Regions from separate parts of the Virgibacillus byunsanensis genome, predicted to be linked through region 1. Evidence: riboswitches for the same ligand, from Rfam matches in the RefSeq annotation. Region 1 holds a riboswitch; each other region holds the start of a gene.

Evidence for each region. Region 1 has a riboswitch for cobalamin ahead of ACFQ3N_RS11905 (ribonucleoside-diphosphate reductase subunit alpha). Riboswitches for the same ligand answer to the same signal wherever they lie in the genome.
Region 2: linked by a shared signal. The riboswitch ahead of ACFQ3N_RS05340 (ABC transporter substrate-binding protein) and the one ahead of ACFQ3N_RS11905 (ribonucleoside-diphosphate reductase subunit alpha) in region 1 are both predicted to bind cobalamin.
Region 3: linked by a shared signal. The riboswitch ahead of ACFQ3N_RS13985 (DUF4430 domain-containing protein) and the one ahead of ACFQ3N_RS11905 (ribonucleoside-diphosphate reductase subunit alpha) in region 1 are both predicted to bind cobalamin.

What each region holds. Positions count from the first base shown of each region.
Region 1 is NZ_JBHTKJ010000031.1:12,748-19,292, forward strand. Features, by position in the region: gene ACFQ3N_RS11900 (flavodoxin) at 1-267, opposite strand, end outside; gene ACFQ3N_RS11905 (ribonucleoside-diphosphate reductase subunit alpha) at 264-2,489, opposite strand; cobalamin riboswitch at 2,608-2,800, opposite strand; gene ACFQ3N_RS11910 (carbonate dehydratase) at 2,898-3,512, opposite strand; gene ACFQ3N_RS11915 (DUF3231 family protein) at 4,185-4,739, opposite strand; gene ACFQ3N_RS11920 (ABC transporter ATP-binding protein) at 4,954-5,748, opposite strand; gene ACFQ3N_RS11925 (ABC transporter permease) at 5,752-6,545, opposite strand, start outside.
Region 2 is NZ_JBHTKJ010000012.1:24,159-30,703, reverse strand. Features, by position in the region: gene ACFQ3N_RS05355 (hypothetical protein) at 122-310, shown strand; gene ACFQ3N_RS05350 (hypothetical protein) at 458-616, shown strand; gene ACFQ3N_RS05345 (Na+/H+ antiporter NhaC family protein) at 1,488-3,038, shown strand; adenosylcobalamin (AdoCbl) riboswitch at 3,468-3,595, shown strand; gene ACFQ3N_RS05340 (ABC transporter substrate-binding protein) at 3,719-4,693, shown strand; gene ACFQ3N_RS05335 (FecCD family ABC transporter permease) at 4,693-5,697, shown strand; gene ACFQ3N_RS05330 (ABC transporter ATP-binding protein) at 5,694-6,482, shown strand.
Region 3 is NZ_JBHTKJ010000037.1:3,252-9,796, reverse strand. Features, by position in the region: gene ACFQ3N_RS14000 (hypothetical protein) at 1-124, opposite strand, end outside; gene sigX (RNA polymerase sigma factor SigX) at 121-657, opposite strand; gene ACFQ3N_RS13990 (ECF transporter S component) at 1,386-1,889, opposite strand; gene ACFQ3N_RS13985 (DUF4430 domain-containing protein) at 1,895-2,278, opposite strand; cobalamin riboswitch at 2,435-2,616, opposite strand; gene ACFQ3N_RS13980 (ATP-binding protein) at 2,668-4,434, opposite strand; gene ACFQ3N_RS13975 (response regulator transcription factor) at 4,434-5,150, opposite strand; gene ccsA (cytochrome c biogenesis protein CcsA) at 5,261-6,451, opposite strand.

The sequences.
Region 1 (6,545 bases):
CGTATCACCTGTACCAAAAACGGCTACATTTCGAGGCTTGTAGCCCACTTCCAACACGAAATCCTTCACTTCATCTGGTGTTTGCCCCTTATCCCAAGTAAAAGTTCCAAGAAAAATATAATCGTATACTGCTGCGTTAACTGGTCGGTCTATGCCAATTCGGTGCCTAACTATTGTGCACCTATCTTCTGTTAATTTTCGTTCAATGATTTCTGCTACTTCTGTTGTGTTTCCGCTGTACGATAAGTATGCTAGTAAAATCTTCAACTTTCACACCACTCACATTCTTCTATATCATTCGAGGATGAACGTACATAATACGTTGTTTTCAATCCTTCCTTCCATGCTTGTAAATGCAAATCTAGTAACACGGAGGCCTTTATTGTATTTGGTACATAAAAGTTAAATGAAATACTTTGATCGATATGCTTTTGTCGTGCTGCATTTTGTCTAACAGACCAGCGTTGATCCAATATATAGGCAGATCTTCGATAGATATCATATGTTTTGTGATTCAAATCAGGTGCAGTCGTCGGTATTTTGAAATCCTTTTTTTCTTCGCTATAAAATGTATTAAAAATCGGATCGATACTAGCAGTAGACCCCGCGATCATCGAGGTTGTAGAGTTTGGCGCAACTGCCATAAGATACCCATTACGAATTCCATATTGAGCAACATCATTTCTTAACGCAAGCCACTTTTCATCAGAATAACCTTTTTGTGAAAAATAAGCTCCCGTATGCCATTTACTTCCTGCAAAGCAGGGATAATTTCCTTTTTCTTTACTTAACTCCATACTATTTGTAATCGTTAAATAGGCAATTTTCTCATATAACTCATCTGCATAATTAACCGCTTCATCTGATTCCCATTTCAGGTTTTCAAGTGCTAAAAGATGATGCCAGCCAAAGGTGCCAAGCCCTATTGCCCGATATTTCTGATTCGTTAACTGTGTTTGCTTAATTGGTAATGTATTAATATCAATGACATTATCAAGCATGCGTATTTGGATCTTGATGAGACGCTCCAATATATCATCAGGAACCGCTCTCCCTAAATTAATGGAACTCAAATTACATACCACATAGTCACCGGATTTATACTTTTTAACGATCGTGTTATCATTTTCCAGAAATTCCTCCAAAAATTCAGTTGGAGACTGATTCTGGGTTATTTCCGTACATAAATTGGAACAGTAGATGATCCCTTTATGATGATTACTATTCTGTCTATTCACTTCATCACGATAAAACATGAACGGTGTACCTGACTCCAGTTGGGATTTCATAATTCGTTTCATGATTTCAATAGCAGGAATCTTCTTTTTGGATAACAATTTCGAATCTACACATTCCTGATATCGTTCACGCCAGGACCCTCGGGTTTTTTCTTCATCATAAAAATCTTCCAGTGAGTATCCCATCACTTGACGAACTTCATGTGGGTCAAATAAATACCAGTCACCACGCTTGTCCACTTGCTCCATAAAATAATCAGGCAGACTCACGCCAGTAAAAATATCATGGGCACGTAAACGGTCATCCCCATTATTCAGTTTCAAATCAAGAAAAGCTTCAATATCCATATGCCAAATATCTAGGTAGATGGCAATGGCGCCTTTACGCGTACCTAATTGGTCCACATTAACAGCAGTATTATTGAGCTGTTTAATCCACGGAACGACACCACTGCTCATACCAGTATATCCTTTAATCGAACTGCCTCGACTACGGATTTTCCCCATGTATACACCAATACCTCCACCGTTTTTAGAAAGCTTGGCAATATCGGTGTTACTATCATAAATCGATTGAAGACTATCATCGACTGTATCAATGAAACAACTGGATAGTTGCCCATGTGATTTTCCTGCATTGGTTAGAGTTGGGGTAGCAACCGTCATATAAAGATTACTCAATGCCCAATATGCTTCGGTTACTAATTGGCTCCGTTTCGATAAAGGTTCATCCTGCATGACATACATCGCAATAATCATCCAACGCTCTTGTGGAAGCTCATATGTATTTTTTTCGTAATCCGTGGCTAAGTATCTTGTTGCCAATGTAAACAGACCTAAATAATCAAACAGCAAATCACGCTTTGGATCGATTTGCTCTGCAAGATAATCAATTTCTTCTTTCGTATATTTGGTGATGATCTTATTTGCATAAATTCCTTTTTCTGTCAGGGTTTGGATAAGTTCATAAAAATTCCCATACCGAATAGCGGCATCATAATGTCGATTTTCTGCTGCCTGGCGGTACAGGTCCTGTAAGTATAATCGACTTGCTACATACGTCCAGTCAGGGGTGGATTCATCTATATTTTCAAGTGCTAATTTAATTAGACTTTCATACATTTCCTCTCGATTTGATAATAACTTCAAAGCCTTTTTCTGGTAAGCGTCTACATCCAGATCCAACCCTCTCACTGCTTTGTCAATAATATGATTTATTTCCTGTTCAGGTTTTGTTGTTGTGATTGTCATACTAATTCCTCCCTTTTTTCCCCATTAAAAAACGCTCACCCAAAGGATGAACGGTTAAAAAACGATAGAAATTACGTATCTATATCTCTACCGTTTCAACTTCTCTCACCCCGGAGAAATGAAACTACAAGTTATGGCAGGTCTCCTGACTTGTGCTTCTGCCTACTAGAGCCCTTCCCGTATCATAGCCGTAAAGCATGTGATACAGTGGATTACTCGTTCGTCCACACTTACAGTTGCGGGGGCAGTCCTAGATTTGAACTAGGTTCCCTTTTAAGACAACGTGTGTCACCTTAACTCGTAATTACTATATATAGTTGCTTGCATTTTTATTTTACCAATATATTGTATTTAAATCCTATCATAGAAAAAATAACTTCGCAATGATTATTTCCGATAGGCAGTAAGTTATGAAAATGCTAACGGAGTATTTTCATAGTATGATTTGCCTAATCGATAATAATGGTCAACAATTTCCTGATTAAGATTTTTATGTTCTTCAGGTACCATTGGAAGTTGATCTGCATCCTCTTGTTTCCATACAGAATAGCCAGGTGGAACAAAACGATTATCAGCTATCGTTACTCTGTTTGTTACCGTTGCACCATGCATAACTACACAGTTTCGTCCAATTACTGCATCATAAATATTAGCATGTTGTCCTACAAATGTATTACGTCCAATAAATAATGGTCCGTGTACTGCTGCATGATGTAATACACTGATCTCCCCCTCTAAGTAAACACCCCATTTCCTGCCGTCGATTTCCACATGCGCACTCCCCGGATGAACGTGCATTAATACATAATCCTGTATATTAGTATACGGACCAATATAGTAAGGATATCCTGAATCTGCTCGAAGTAAGTTTTTAAATCCTATATAAACGTCATCATCTATCGTAATATCACCGATTACGGTCGATTCGGTACCAATTACTGCCTTGTTACTAATTGTAGGATAACTTATATTTTTGACCTCTTGAACTGGGGGATTTTGATATATTATTGGTTTTTGTACCATAGCGAACACCTCCTATTTATCTATCCATACCTAGGTTATGTATAAAAAAGGTAAATAGTTCGATGTAATAAGAAAAGCGTAAGCGCCCTGAAAGACACGACCGCATAAGCAAAACGGCTGGAGAAAGGTAGTTTTTCCTTTCGCAAGACGGATTGCTTATGTCGCGAGTGGCTGGGCGCTGGAGCTAGACATGGCTCTTGCTGACAAGAAACTTTATAGTACCAAAATTTTATACTTTCCTTACCTTTTAGAAAACTTGGCTTATCGCCAAGCCTTAATGGCGAAAGCCTTAGTTGCACTTATGTAGATAAGAAAGTTTTATACTTTCCTATCTACTAATAAAAGCTAGAAGCGCCCTTACAGGCTAAGTTCGCCACGTCCTTGAAAAAGTAAAGCACTTTTTCTGCGTGCGATGTTTCTCATTGAAGCTTTCCTTGTCCTGTGGCAACGCCTGTAACTAGCACGTCCTGTGCGTCATAGCGACGTATGGGCTGCGCACGCATAGCGGGTGGGTCGTTGCCACAGAGCGACAAAGTTAGTCTATCTTTCTTAAAGGAACATGCCCCTTCATAGGCTCCTAATTTTATAATTTAAGTAATTAAAAAACCCAGCACATTTATAATATGCGCGGGGTAATGACCTTCATAGGATACAGGGTTATTGGGGAAATAGTTAATTTTTTGGAGATCCGGGTGGATAATAAAAGGGCGGCACCTTTAACCATCCGCGTTTTCGCATTAGCGTTTTTAATGTTGTTCCTAACACAACCCATTCCGAATAAAAGTTCAACCAAACCATCCCAATATCATTTCGAATCGAATCCCCTTGTCCTTTTGCACATGCTTGCATGCATACGATTAATTTAAATGCTACTCCATTAGCAATCTCATCATCTGTTAGCTTTACACCGAGCGGAATTTCATTGGGCTCTGATTTAGGTTTTGCTGAAGTTACATCTGGTAAGGGAATACCCTCTTCTTTCATAATCGTACTTAATTTTTTAATATGTGATTCACACTGCTTGATCACATCATTTAACATTTCTTTTACTTCATCATCTGTCGTTGTATTCAAACCTATTTCTTCATATCGTATAAATTCTTCTACCATGGTAATATATTTCCAACAATCCCCTGCTTCAATGATATTAAATGGTGATTTAGGTTCATTTGTGTTATCAACTGCAGTTTTAAGCAAATTCCATGCTGCTTCAAATGGATTTGACACATTTTCACCCCTTTAGTGGTATTTTCAATAACTCTTTTAAAAGTATGCACAGTTATCACAAATTAAAAACGATTAGAAAACTTGGCTTATCGCCAAGCCTTAATGGCGGAAGCCTTAGTTACACTTATGTAGATAAGAAAATTTTATACTTTCTTATTTGCCAAAAAAACAGGAACATAATTATGTCCCTGTTTCATGCTAGATTATGATTTAATTATCCTAATACTGCCCGATCACTATCAAATTGTTTTCCGCGTATTCGTTGGAATTCCTTTAACAGAGATTCCATCGTTAATTGTTGTTTTTCTTTGCCTTTGATATCGAAAATAATTTCACCTTTATCCATCATAAATAACCGGTCACCTAGATCCAATGCTTGATTCATATTATGTGTTACCATTAAGGTCGTTAATTCGAACCTCTTTACAACGTCTGCGGTGATCTCAGTAATTAACTCTGCCCGGGCAGGGTCTAATGCAGCCGTATGTTCATCAAGTAATAAGATTTTCGGTTCTGTAAAAGTAGCCATCAATAACGAAAGCGCCTGTCGCTCCCCTCCAGAGAGTAAACCGACTTTTGCAGTTAAACGGTCTTCGAGACCTAAATTCAACGTTTCCAAATATCCCTTGAACAATTCTTTTCGATTTTTTGTCACACCTGGTTTAAGCTTTCGTTTCTTATCACGTGCATATGCAATTGCTAAGTTTTCTTCAATTGTCATAGATGGTGCTGTTCCTGCCATTGGGTCTTGAAATACACGTCCAATGAATGAGGAACGTTTGTATTCTGGTAAATGAACGACTTGTTTACCATCAATTAACACATCACCCACATCTGGTGTTAGATTACCAGAAATAACATTCATTAAGCTTGATTTACCAGCCCCATTACTTCCAATGACCGTGACAAATTCACCTTTTTGGAGTTCCAAATCAATTGATTGTAATGCATTTTTTTCATCTGGTGTGTCTTCGTTAAATGTTAACGAAATATCACTTAGTTTTAGCATTGGCTAAACCTCACCTACCTTATTAATCGCAGCCCGTTTTTGGAGACGCCGTTTTCTTTCTTTTCGCGCCTGCAGAACTCTAGGTGCAACTAAAGCTGCAATTACGAGAATGGCCGTTATAAACTTCATGTCACCCGATTCGAGAAAATCAACTCGAAGTGATAAAGCAACGACAATTCGATAGACAATAGCTCCGCCAATAACAGCTAACGTTGCAATGGCAATGGTTCTTTTTCCGAACAGTGCTTCACCTATAATCACAGAGGCAAGCCCAATTACAATCATTCCAATCCCCATATTGACGTTTGCAAATCCACCATGCTGTGCTATTAGCGCTCCTGAAAGCGCTACAAGACCGTTTGATATACCAATTCCTACGATAATTAAGAAGTCCGTATTACCTGAAAGGCTTCGAATCATCCTTTGATTATCACCCGTCGCCCGTAACGCAAGGCCAACTTCTGTTTTCATAAAATAATCTGTCAGGAACTTAATAGCAAGGGTAACGATAAACATTAATATAACGATTACCCAAGTTGTTGGAAGCCGGTCTGCTCCAAAAGTTATTAAAATACTATTAAGAAAAGAATCAATACCAGTTGATGCCCATATGGATTCCAATTGTTTGAAAAGCGTTATTTCATTTAGCATGGAAACTGTAGGCTGACCCATAATACGTAAATTTATAGAATATAAGGCAATCATCATAAGTATTCCTGATAGCAAAGCATTAATTCTTCCTTTTGTATGAAGTACTCCGGTAATACAACCTGCCATAAAACCAATAATTGCTCCTA
Region 2 (6,545 bases), on a different contig from region 1:
GGGTACTCAATTGGTAAACATTACATGGTAAAAAAATTACTGAATGCCATCTATAAGATATTTAGGCGAAGATAGCTTAATATGATTACGTAAGGGGCTAACTTCTGTTGGAGGTGTTGTTATGAAAAGTCGGTTTCATTGTTGTGCGACATGTGAACATTTTAGGATTGAGAAACAAAAAGAAGCAAGTAAACGAATTTATTGTAAAAGACTAGGTTTTGATACAAAACCAACTTATCAATTTGATTGTTGGGAACCAAAAGAACGTGTGAAAAAATCAATGAAGAAAGAAGAATCAAGAAGAGTTTAGATGAAATAAGAATGGAATTAAGTTATTCATTTTCTTTTTGTTATAAAACTTCCGGTAAAGTTCCACACTAGGAGCCAACCTTTTTCCTCCTTCAGTATAAGTTATCTTATTCCGTCCATAATACTAATACTAAAAGGAGGCAATAGCATGCATGAAAAGGATTATGAAACAAAAGAAAAAGGATTCGATCTAGCCCAACTATCCAAGGAGCAAAAAGATCTTCTCGATAAAGTCGAACAAACTTCAGGTCTTGTATTAGTAGCATATGACAATAGTCAGGATAAGAATGGGGAACAAAAAGAATAAGTAAAAACATGCAGAAGTATTACTTATTAAATTTTCAATAAACACAATTAGACTCACCGTTATGACTGTCCGCAGCTTCAGTTTGGATCTTGCCATTCCATAATCACCGTTTTTCGAAGTGAGATGGTGGGTCTCTTAAAGTAGAGAACTAATTCCTCCCTTTACTTTTCCAACTAAATTCCTTCCAGTATTCTTTTTCCAAAGACTTTAACGATAGCTTTTGTCCCCATACACATCTTTTAATGTTCTGGAGATATTATTGAAATGAAATTGTGATAGTATTAAATTAAATCTTAGCTTTCGTAGCCTTTAATTTACCCTACTTGACTTGTTGATTATCGGAGCAATTATTTAGTTAGTTATTGCTATGTGGTTTGTTTGGCAGATAATCCGGCATGAGGTTGGAGAAACAGAGCAAGGGAGCAAGTTGTACGTACGGATATAGGATAACAGTTTAAATTATGAAGGAAACCATAGATAGTTATGGTTCCCTTTTTTTTAGCAGATAAGAAAGAAACCTTTCCTATCCTATTGCATAAGTTTTTTTATTAAATCTAAAATAGTTTACCTACTCATATCACTAAATCTATGATAAGATTACAAAATATCAGAATATTAACATTTTATATTAATAGTATTATATAATACTATTAAATCTATTTAAGGTAGGAGGGGAAAGTGTCACAACATTAAAGGGTTTATAGGGAGGAGACGAGTTGTTGTTAGGTAATTAGAGAAATGGGGTTTTTGCTTGTGAAGTAAATAGTTGAATTCAGCCTTGTAGATGAAATGTTGTCGAATTTGACGGAACAAATCCGAAGGGGTTCTATGTGTAGAACTTCAAATAATAAAAAGAAATGGGGAACAATGTATGGATTTTTTATCCGTAATACCACCAATTGTTGCAGTGGTATTGGCAATTGTTACAAAACGGGTTTTGTTTTCTCTTTTTATCAGTATTTGGGTAGGTGGATTAATTGCAGCTGGAGGTAATCCGTTCCAAGCGGTAAGTGTCACCTTCACATGGATGAAGGATGTAATGATTGATCCATGGAATGCACGCTTTCTCGTGATGACTGCGTTACTTGGTACAGGGGCAGCATTTATGTTTAAAACTGGTGGCTCGGAAGGACTTATAAAAGTTCTGGAGAAAAAATTAACTACTAGAAAAAGGGTACTATTTTTGCCATATCTCTTAGGAATTGTCATATTTTTTAATGATTACGTGAACTCTGTTATTGTTGGAAATGCTTCAAAAGATATCACCGCAAAACATAAAGTTTCAAGAGAAAAGTTATCCTACATTCTTGACTCAACAGCCTCACCGATGGCAACAATTGGACCTGTTTCTGATTGGATTGGTTTTCAAGTTTCCTTGATTGCAGCAGCAATTGCTAGTGCAAGCATCATCGGTATAGAACCTTACTTCGCCTTCTTGCAATCGATTCCGTGGAATTTTTACGCAATTTTATGTCTTGCAGCTGTTCCGATGATTATTATCGGAAAAGATTTTGGTCCTATGGCAAAAGCAGAACGTAGGGCTCAATCGACTGGAAAATTAATACCGGATGGTTCTACGCCTTTGTCATCTATTGAACAGGATTTAGGAGAACCTTACAAGAAAGAAGGAAGTGTATGGAATTTTGTCCTTCCACTTGTAACACTTATTTCGGTAAGTGTATGGGGTTTGTGGTACTCAGGTGGTGGATCTACAGGAAAATCACTCATGGATGCTCTAGCAGATACGGATGTTGCAGTTGCTCTAACATGGGGGGCTTTTGCCATGACATTGGTAGGTATTGTGCTGGCTCTCATCCAAGGTATGGGGCTAAAAAAGTGTGAAGATACTTTGCTGGGTGGTATTCGAACAATGCTTCCAGCACTCGTGATTATCGTGTTAGCTTGGTCGATTGGCACCGTTACATCTGAGCTTGGTACTGCTGAATTTGTAGTAAACGCGACACAAAGCTGGATGACTGCTACACTTGTGCCATTCTTGGTTTTTGTTATAGGAATGTTTATTGCTTTCGCAACGGGTACATCGTGGGGAACAATGTCAATTCTAACCCCAATTGCAGTTCCACTAGCATTTACGCTAGGGGGAGAAGATCTAATTCCTATCGTTATCGGGGCAATTTTTGCTGGAGCTATTTTCGGGGATCATGTCTCGCCTATATCTGATACAACTGTCATGGCATCAATCTTTGCTGGGTCGGATCATATTGCTCACGTTAACACTCAGATTCCATACGCACTTGTGCCTGCGGGGATTGCGGGAGTTTTATATTTATCTTACTCATTGATTGGAAGCAGTATTGTTTTATTGATTTCTGGTATCATTATTCAATTCTTTGTGTTTCGTTATTTGGGTAATCGAGATGAGAGAAAGCATCTGGAAGCAGAAGAAAGAATTGGCGCTTAATCAAGAGAACCCAAAGTCCTTTGTGATTCCAGCGATCCTTACGTGTTGAAGAAACTTTAAGTCATTAAATGCAGATTTTAATTCTTTTGGTAGGTAATTATTTAGGTCATTATCCGCTATCCTAGTACGAGGCACCTCTTCTTTTTGGTAGTTTTTTTCGACAATTAAACTATACCAAAAGCGGAGGTGCTTTTCTTTTATAATTAATTTTGTCAAGGTGCATAATGAAGTACGGAAAGTGTTATATCAGATAACGATTAGATATTATTTTTACGCTGTGAAAATTGAGTAAAATGAATTGGTTGATTTAATAAAGTATTAGAGATATATTAATAGAGATAAGATTTAAAATGCTTTAATAATCGGATAATGCATATTTCACTATTTTGATTTTTTATCTGATATTTGTAGTGCTTTCTAGCTTTACCTTATCAAATGAATAAAAATAATGGATGATGGAATTTCGGTGGAACTCCGAAGCTGTCCCGCAACTGTTAAAGCCAGATACATCCCCATTATTTTTTAGTCAAATCCTTCGAGGTAAAAGGATGGCTATGGGATTACTATGCCCTGCCAACCTCTGCCTTCATGTCAGAGGCTTTTTTGCTTTACTAAGGATAAATCACACTAGGAAAAGAAAGGTAAGGGTGAACAAATTGTTTAGAAAAATTATCAGTTTTTTGTTTGTATTCATGTTAACTACAGCACTTGTTGGGTGTAACAACCAGGAGGGAGTTAAAGAAGATTCTAATCAAGACCAGATTGATGATACGGAAGCGGAGGCAAAAAAGGCTGAAGCAAGTGAAGAGAAAGAGAATAACTCAGTAACGCAGTATCCACTAACCGTTACGGATGCTACTGGAACAGATGTTACTTTTGACTCAGAACCTACTAAACTAGTTTCATTAATTCCAAGCGGTACAGAGATTTTATTTGCAGTTGGGGCTGGAGAAGAGATTTTAGCTGTTGATGATTCCTCTGATTTCCCTGTTGAGACAGCTGATTTGCCAAAACTAGGAAGTACATACTCGGGAATAAATGAGGAAGAACTGATTGCCTTACAACCCGATGTTGTTTTTATTAATTCTGGTCTACAGGTAGAAGTAGCTGAAGAATTAAGAGCAAAAGGCTTTAAGGTCTTTGGTTCAAACCCACAGTCAATAAAAGAAGTAATAGAGGATGTCCAAGGAATTGGAGTAATTTTAAATAATCAAGAGAAAGCGCAAACCGTTGTCGATGAAATGAAGGAAGATCTTGATTACGTAAAAAGTAAGGTGGCTAGCGTTGAGCCGAAAAAAGTGTACGCTGAGTACTCGAAAGGCTGGTCCTTTGGGTCGGGCGAATTCTCCAATGATCTTATTACTTTAGCTGGTGGAGAAAACATTTTTGCAGATATTGATGGATGGTTTGAAGTAAATCCTGAAGAAGTTATTAAGAGAAACCCTGAAGTTATACTTTTCACTTCTGGTGAAGAGGGTGCAACAGAGGATAGCAAGGAACAGATTTTATCAAGAGACGGCTGGAATGTCATTGATGCCGTCAAAAATGAGCGGGTTATTGGAATAGATTCAGTTAAAGCAAGCCGTGTCGGTCCACGTATTACTGAAAGTTTAATTGAAGTCTTTGAAGCAATTCATCCCGACTCGGCAGAATGATGAAAAAGAAATTAGTTCTCTTTGTAGGAGGGGCAACTCTGCTCCTTCTTTTTTCAATTACAATGAGCTTATCAATAGGGTCTTCTATGATTCCAATCACTGAGGTATGGTCTACTCTTTTTGGTGGAGGTGACGAGGTAAGTCGGGCAATCATCCTTCAGGTTCGTTTACCAAGAATTGTACTAGCAATTTTAGTAGGTGCGGCATTGGCTGTTGCAGGAGCGGGTTTTCAAGGGGTACTGAGAAATCCATTAGCAGATCCTTACATATTGGGTGTTTCTTCAGGTGCTTCAATAGGTGCGGCTTTCATTATTTTGTTCGGGCTCCAATCTACACTATTTGGCAAATATTCCATACCTATTGTAGCGTTTATTACTGGGGTACTTACGTTGTTTTTTGTCATATTTATTGCGAAGAAAAGTGGTCAGATGAAAAAAGAAACGTTAATTTTAGCAGGCGTAATTGTACAAGCTTTTTTAGGATCGATCATCTCATTAATGGTTTCCATGTCAGGGACAGTGTTAAACGAAATTATTTTCTGGATGATGGGGAGTTTAACTCTAAAAGGATGGGAATACTCGCAAATCATGGCACCTTATCTGCTAATTGGAATTATTATTATACTATCACAAGGAAGGGCTTTAAATTTATTTACATTAGGTGAAAGGACTGCCCTTCACTTGGGCGTTCAGGTAGAGAGGACAAAAATGATCGTTCTAGTAACCTCAACATTACTAACAGCCTCCGCCGTATCGGTATCGGGTGTGATAGGTTTTGTTGGGTTGGTTGTTCCGCATTTGATCAGATTGATTGTCGGTCCTGATTACCGACTAATCCTCCCCCTCTCCATTTTTGGAGGTTCTATTTATGTGCTTTGGGCAGATACAATTGCAAGAATGGCCTTAATGCCCAAAGAAATACCCTTAGGTGTCGTAACTTCCTTGTTAGGAGCACCTTTCTTTGCTTACTTATTGAAAAAGGGCAGTAAAGGAGTTCATCTATGATTGTTGCAAAAAATTTATCGAAAAAATATAATTCGAAGGAAGTTTTACAGCCACTAGACTTGACGATTGAGCCCAATGAAATCGTGGGGATTATCGGGCCAAATGGTTGCGGCAAGTCAACACTCATGAAATTATTATCAGGAGCTGAGAAGCCGACTAGCGGGACTGTCCAAATCAAAGGGAAGTTGCTCAAAAAGTACAAAACAAAGGATCTAGCAAAAATTCTTGCTGTTCTTCAACAAGAAGGGATTCCCCCAGTTGGTTTTACTGTTCGAGAAATGATCGAGATGGGTCGATATCCTTATCAAAATTGGCTTGGCGATGAAGTTAATATGGAAGCGAACTGGGAATACGATATTGCTTATGAGATAATGGAAAGATTACACATAGATCACCTTGAAAATGAGGTTATTAATCACCTGAGTGGTGGAGAAAAGCAGCGAATTGCCTTAGGACAGGTATTGGCTCAGGAACCAGAAATACTTATGCTAGATGAACCTACGACCTATCTTGATATCGGTCATCAGCTGCAAATGATGGAATTGATTAGGAAATGGCAAAAAAAAAGTCAACATACAGTAGTCGTGATTCTACATGACCTTAACCTTGCTTCTATGTATTGCACCAGACTTATCCTGATGAAGGATGGCAGGATTCAAAAGATAGGTTCACCAGAAGAGGTAGTTCAAGAAAGAATCATCAAAACTGTCTATGGAACACAGCCAATCGTCATAGAGCATCCAAGACAGTTGATGGCACCGCAGATTATTCTTGATAGATTGTAGTTTATCATTCAAGAGGCATTATTTACGGCATTTTCCACTTATTCAATAGGATGAATAAGTGGG
Region 3 (6,545 bases), on a different contig from region 1:
TTTCACCTTTTGTTTTTGAGGAGATACGCTGATAAAGTTCTTCTTTTGTTTGGCTATCTTTTACTTCAGGTAATTCATTCAAACTTTTTATAATTTGCTGATCCGTCTTATTACGTGATTTCATAAAGTATCTCCTCCTTCCTGTTGTTCTTCACTCACATATTTCCTTAGTGTTTTTAATCCTCTATGCTGAGTTGTCTTAACTTTGCTTATACTAAAATTTAATATGTCAGCAGTCTCCTGAATGGAAAATGACTGTATGTAACGTAAAATCAATACACTCTTTTGATCGGGACTACATCGATCGAGATGGTGATATACCTTCTTCAATTCCTCATTTTGTATTGTAATTTCATCTGGCAATGGTTGTTTATCTTGTATAAATTCTCCTTTTTCTTGCCAGTCAAAAAAATCAGTGATTCGATTTCGCTTTCTTTTTTGTGCACGAAAATAATCAATTGTCTTATGTCTAGCTATAGAGAATAACCACGTTTTTAACGTACTATCACCTTTAAAAGACGTATAAGAATGCATTACTTTTATATAAACTTCCTGAACGAGGTCTTCTGTGGTTTCTTTGTCTTTAACCATATAAAAAATAAACTGATATAAATCCTGATGATACTTGTCGTATATTTCATCAAAAACGGCCTTCATAAAGATCCTCCGTTCACCCATTTAGTCGTTTCAACACCAAAAATGTTACACTATATTTCTATAATATTAAAGAATAAGAAAAATACCAACCATTATTTGGTTGGTATTTTTAAATATAGGTTCATTTCGTAAGTTTTGTTACTTTTTTAATCCTCACAATTGATATATAATGCGACATAAATTCAGATAATGGTTAGTGCTTTTACTCGCTCTGGAAATACATTTAGCGCATCTTAGGGCGGCTGGTGAACCACCACGTGCTGAAGCACTTTAGTGTCTCACCTATGCCTATCCTCCCGCAGAACAAGGGAAGCCACGGCAGGATTACATCGCACGCAGAAAAAGTGATTTCCTTTTTCAAGGAGTCTTCGTGTATTTCCGCCGCTGGTATAGCGTCCAGAATAAAACAACATCTTGAATTTCGTTTTTTTAAGGTAAACTGCCACTTTTATGATGGTTGCTTTTCGCTGCGGGCAGTCGACTCTAAAGGAATAGCACGTGTCCGAAGAGCGCTTTTTGCTTCTGAGGATGGCTGAGGCCGTGCCCACGGAAAGCGAAGTGTTCTGCCGAAGCGGTTGTATAGCACTCATAGATGGAGAAAGCAAATCCTCGAGTAAGTTATGTCGCAATCTACATCAATTGTGGAAAAATGACAGCCTAAATATAAATAGTTAATTATCAAATTTTGTAGACTTTTGACTTATTGGAAAATCCAAATAGTGCACCATTCAACCATGAAATTTATTAATTCTTGAACGTGTAAAAAAATGTGAAATAATTGGATAGATCAGGATGATGAATACCGCATTCCCTACTGCGTGATACGTATCAAATGGTAATCCTGCAAGATAATACGGTAAAAACTTACCAGTTATTTGATAGCTGGTTAACGAAATAACAAATCCATAGAGATAGCCACTAAAAATAGAGAAAATCACGATTAAATAGATAGGGATTCTTATAGGTAATTTACCTAGCAGACCACTTATTAACCCTATTAATCCCCATGAGATCACTTGCCAAATTGACCATATTCCCATGCCCAAAAGCATGTTTGACAAAAATGTAGTCAATACAGCTAGAAATATAGCTGCAACAGGACCTAAAAATAAACCACATATAATAATTAATGCTGTTACTGGCTGAAGGTTTGGTAAAAACGAAAAAGTAAATCTCCCCACGACAGCCATAGCTGCTAATAAAGCCAGTAATGTTATTTTATACGTAGTCAACTACATCATTCCCAGGCCTGAAGGTCGAACGTTACACGATCATCAACTTGTAACTCTAATTCATTAGCACCTACAGCTCCCATTTCATCGTTCACAAAAAACATCCAAGCCTTTTGTTCACCTTCTTCAGGAGCCTCTCCTTCAATAGAAGTAATAAAACCCTCATCTTCTTCAATATCAAAATTTTCCTGCATTACATCCATTAAAATAGCCCCATCCTCAATAGGCACCTCTTTTTCTGTGACTATTTCTTCTCCATTATCCTTTGAAATAGTTATGTCAACTGAACCTTCATTTTCTTCACTACTACTCGTATCATCAGAAGCACAACCCATCAATAAACCAAATACTAGTAATAACGCTGTTAATTTAAAAAACATTTTGTTCATCTTTCTCATTCCTCCACTATTTTTATTGAGGAGACTGGCATTGGACAACCAAAAAAGCTAACCCTTCTCACAAGAGTTAGCAATAGTAGACGACAATCGATACATTATAAATCCATATGTATTCGGTTGTCCCAATTGCTTAACATCCTCGAAGCATTGAAACAGTTAAACATGGCAGGTCTACTGACTTGTGATTTTAACCTACTTTAAGTCCCTTCCCATATAAATGTTCATATAGTGGCTATCACTTATTTCGTATCACTTACAGTTGCGAGGACAGTTCTAGTTTTTCACTAGATTCCCTTTTAAGCAAATGCACCAAATTCAAAATATTATATTCGGTTTCATTACAACTATCATCATATCATAATGCACTCTAAAATCAATATTTATTTTGCTGTAGGTGTAGGTATTTTAAATGTAAATGTCGTTCCTTCATTTACTTTACTATTCACTGAAATAGATCCATTGTGAGCATCAATTATGTTTTTAGCAATCGCTAGCCCTAAACCAGTCCCTTTTTTCTTAAGGTTTCTAGTTCTGGATTTATCAGCTTTATAAAACCGCTCAAATACAAAGGGAAGATCTTCCTCAACTATACCACTGCCATTATCTTCAATTGCTACTACTAATTGTTCATTGCATTCCACTGAAATATTTACATAGCCATTGTCATTCGTATGTCTAATGGCATTATCAATTAAATTGGTAAAAACTTGTTCTATTCTGTCAGGATCAATTGCAATTGCATCAGTTTTAATATTTTTTATAAGATTCAGTTCTACTGAGTTATCTTCTGCCAATCCACTAAACTTCTTCGTTATTCGATCAACAAATGCTTCTACGTTAATCGGTTCTTTATTTAATTGGATATGTCCAGCTTCCATTCGAGCAAGATCCAATAATTCATTTACCAGGCGACCCATTCGTAATGATTCTTCATAAATAATTTGAGCTAATTCGTTTTTCTCATCTTTACTTTCTGCCACATCATCTACAATAGCCTCACTATAGCCTTGTAGCATCGAAATAGGTGTGCGCAGCTCATGTGAAACGTTAGCAATAAAGTCTTTTCTCAATTTATCTAGGCGTCGTTCTTCCGTCATATCACGGATTACAGCTACAGCACCCCGTACAAACGTTTGATCATATAATGGAGTCATAATCATAACCCAAGTACGTCCTTGTAGATTAATCTCCCGTAAGGTTTCTTTTTCTCCCTCAATTACTTCTTGTAAAATTTGATTAAGTGGTTCTGGAAGTTTTTTGTTATCTTCATTAATGGTTATATTATGTTCAAAATACCAATCCTCAATAAACCGTTCAGCTGGGGGATTCGTTACAATCATATCTCCATTTCGATTAAGTGTAATCACACCATCTGCCATAGAACTCACAATACTGGATAATTGCTCTTTTTCCTGCCTCAACGCATTTATGTGAAACTTTAATTGCCTTCCCATTCTATTAAAAGCCATTGCCAACCCACCAATTTCGTCATGGGTTAATATCGGTACTTTTGTGTTAAATTCTCCTCTTGTTAAGTCAAATGCAGCTTCTCGCATTTTGATTAGTGGTGCTGTAATACGTGTTGAAAGGAAAAATGCAAAAATAGTAGTTAAAATAATTGCTATACCAGCTGCTAGGAAAATTATTTTTGTCGTTTCTGCCTTTGTCTGATCAACAACATCAAGTGATTGATAAACAAAAACAGCACCATTAACTCCAGAGACTGGTGTACCTACGATCATTACCTCTGCATCACTATTTGGCAGCATCATTTGTTTTTTCACTTGTTCATTTTTTGATAAAATGGTAGTCAAATCTTCTTCATTCTGAAACCATTCTTCTTCTAATTCTAATAAGTTTTGATCATTACTGTTTGAGGTCCACACAGAACCATCATTAAAAATGATAGCTATACGACTAGCTGGGTCTTTCACGCGTTCTGTTGTTTCAAATAGTAATGATTTATCATCATATTGTTCTACCATCACAGAAACTTTAGTCGCTGTTTGCATCATGTCTTTCTCAGCTTCTTCTATGTGGAACGTTTCAAAAAACTCTAATAGAAAAATGGTTAATATAAATAATACAAAAGAAACTAGCAATAAGATAGTTATTGCTAGTTTTCCTACTACACTACGCCAAAACATTATGCATCATCTACCTCAAATTTGTATCCAACTCCCCAAACAGTTACAATCATCTTTGATGCCTCTTTGGAAACGTTGTTTAACTTCTCTCTAAGCCTTTTTACATGTGTATCTACTGTACGTAAATCACCAAAAAATTCATATTGCCATACTTCTTTTAGCAAGACCTCTCGATTAAAAACTTTATCCGGTGACTTTGCTATAAAACATAATAATTCATACTCTTTTGGTGTCAAACTCACTTCATGACCATCTGCAGTTACACGATGCGCATCATGATCGATTGTAAGATGAGGAAATACCACTATGTCTTTAGGTGGCGTATCTCCTTCATTAAAATGAGAAAACGACATCCTTCTCAATACAGCTTTCACCCTTAATACAACTTCTCTTGGACTAAATGGTTTTACAATATAATCATCTGTACCAACTTCAAATCCTTGTACCCTGTTAGCTTCTTCGCCTTTTGCAGTAAGCATGATGACAGGAGTTTGCTTTTCTTTTCTTAATTCTTGACAGACCTCTATTCCATCCATTTCAGGCATCATGATGTCTAGTAAAATCACATCATACTCATTGTTTAATGCAAGATCCAACGCTTGTGTTCCATTTTCAGCTTCTTCAATGACAAAGTCTTCACGTTCTAGGTACATCTTAATTAAACGACGAATTCTATCTTCATCATCAGCTACTAACACCCTTATATTTTTAGCCATTGTAATCCCCCTTTGCTACTCTAGTTAAAGTATAAACCAACTATTATAAAAAGTATAAGAAAACAAGACACAATTATCGCAAAATAATAAATGCCTTAGTTTTGATGAGTTTATGCATAAGAATGAAGTCCTGCTAGAATTAGGTTAACAGCAATCAGGTTGAACATAATTATAGCGAACCCACCTACAGCTAACCAAGCAGATTTCTCTCCATGCCATCCTCGTGATAATCTTAAATGTAAGAATGCTGCATAGAAAAACCATGTGACTAGTGCCCAAACCTCTTTTGGATCCCATCCCCAGAAGCGATCCCAAGCAATTTGTGCCCATATAGAAGCAAATATTATCCCACCTAAAGTAAACACTGGAAAACCAATTGCTACAGCCCTGTATGATATTTCATCTAATAAATCGGGTTTAGCACTTTTTAGAAATGGTTGAATAGCAGCACCGATTCTCTTTCTTAAAACAAGTCTGAGTAATACATACAGAATCGAGCCTGTAAAGAACGACCAAATTAATGTATTAAACTTTCTTGCAGCATCAGCTCCTTGCATCCAACCTGGTGTTTTAAACCATGGTTTCATGACGTCTCCTGTGATCAATGTACCACCTTCTGGACCAGTTATAGCTGGCAAATGATAGTCTGCTGTCAATGTGCTATTACCTGAAGGATATTCAAATTGCACGTTATAATTTACAGCATTGAATGTAACTGTAATTACAATAAATCCGACAAACACAATTAATGAAAATAGGACGATTTCCAACCAGGTAGTTCTTTTACTTTTAACCGTTTGGTCTATCTGTCTAATTAAATAAATTAAACCAGCAACAAAACTGATTGCTAATATCCCCTCTCCTAAAGAAACGGTTGTCACATGTATATACAACCAATGACTCTGTAAAGAAGGTACTAATGGAGAAATTTCAGTTGGAAACATACTAGCATAAGCTATTACGATTAAAGCTACAGGTAAAGCAAACAGTCCTAAAATACTTAACTTATATATAAAGTAAATTATTATGAATGCAAATACCATAGCCATTCCAAAGAATGTCATAAATTCAAATAAGTTACTTACTGGAGCATGGCCACTTGTTAACCATCTTGTGATGAAATAAACGATTTGCGCAATAAAGCCAATAATAGTGAGAGTAATTCCAATTTTACCCGACACACCTATTTTATTATCCGTACGTTTGTCCTTGATCGTTGCCCCAAAGAAAAAGGTAGCAATTAAATAAAGGACAAATGCTGTATATAACATGGTACTACTAATACCAAGTAAATTACCCATTCTAGAAAATCCTCCTTCATTAGAAAACCTCGGCACTCCCCTTATCATTAATGGCGAGTGCCAAAAGTAAACCTCATACTAATTTATTTAAATT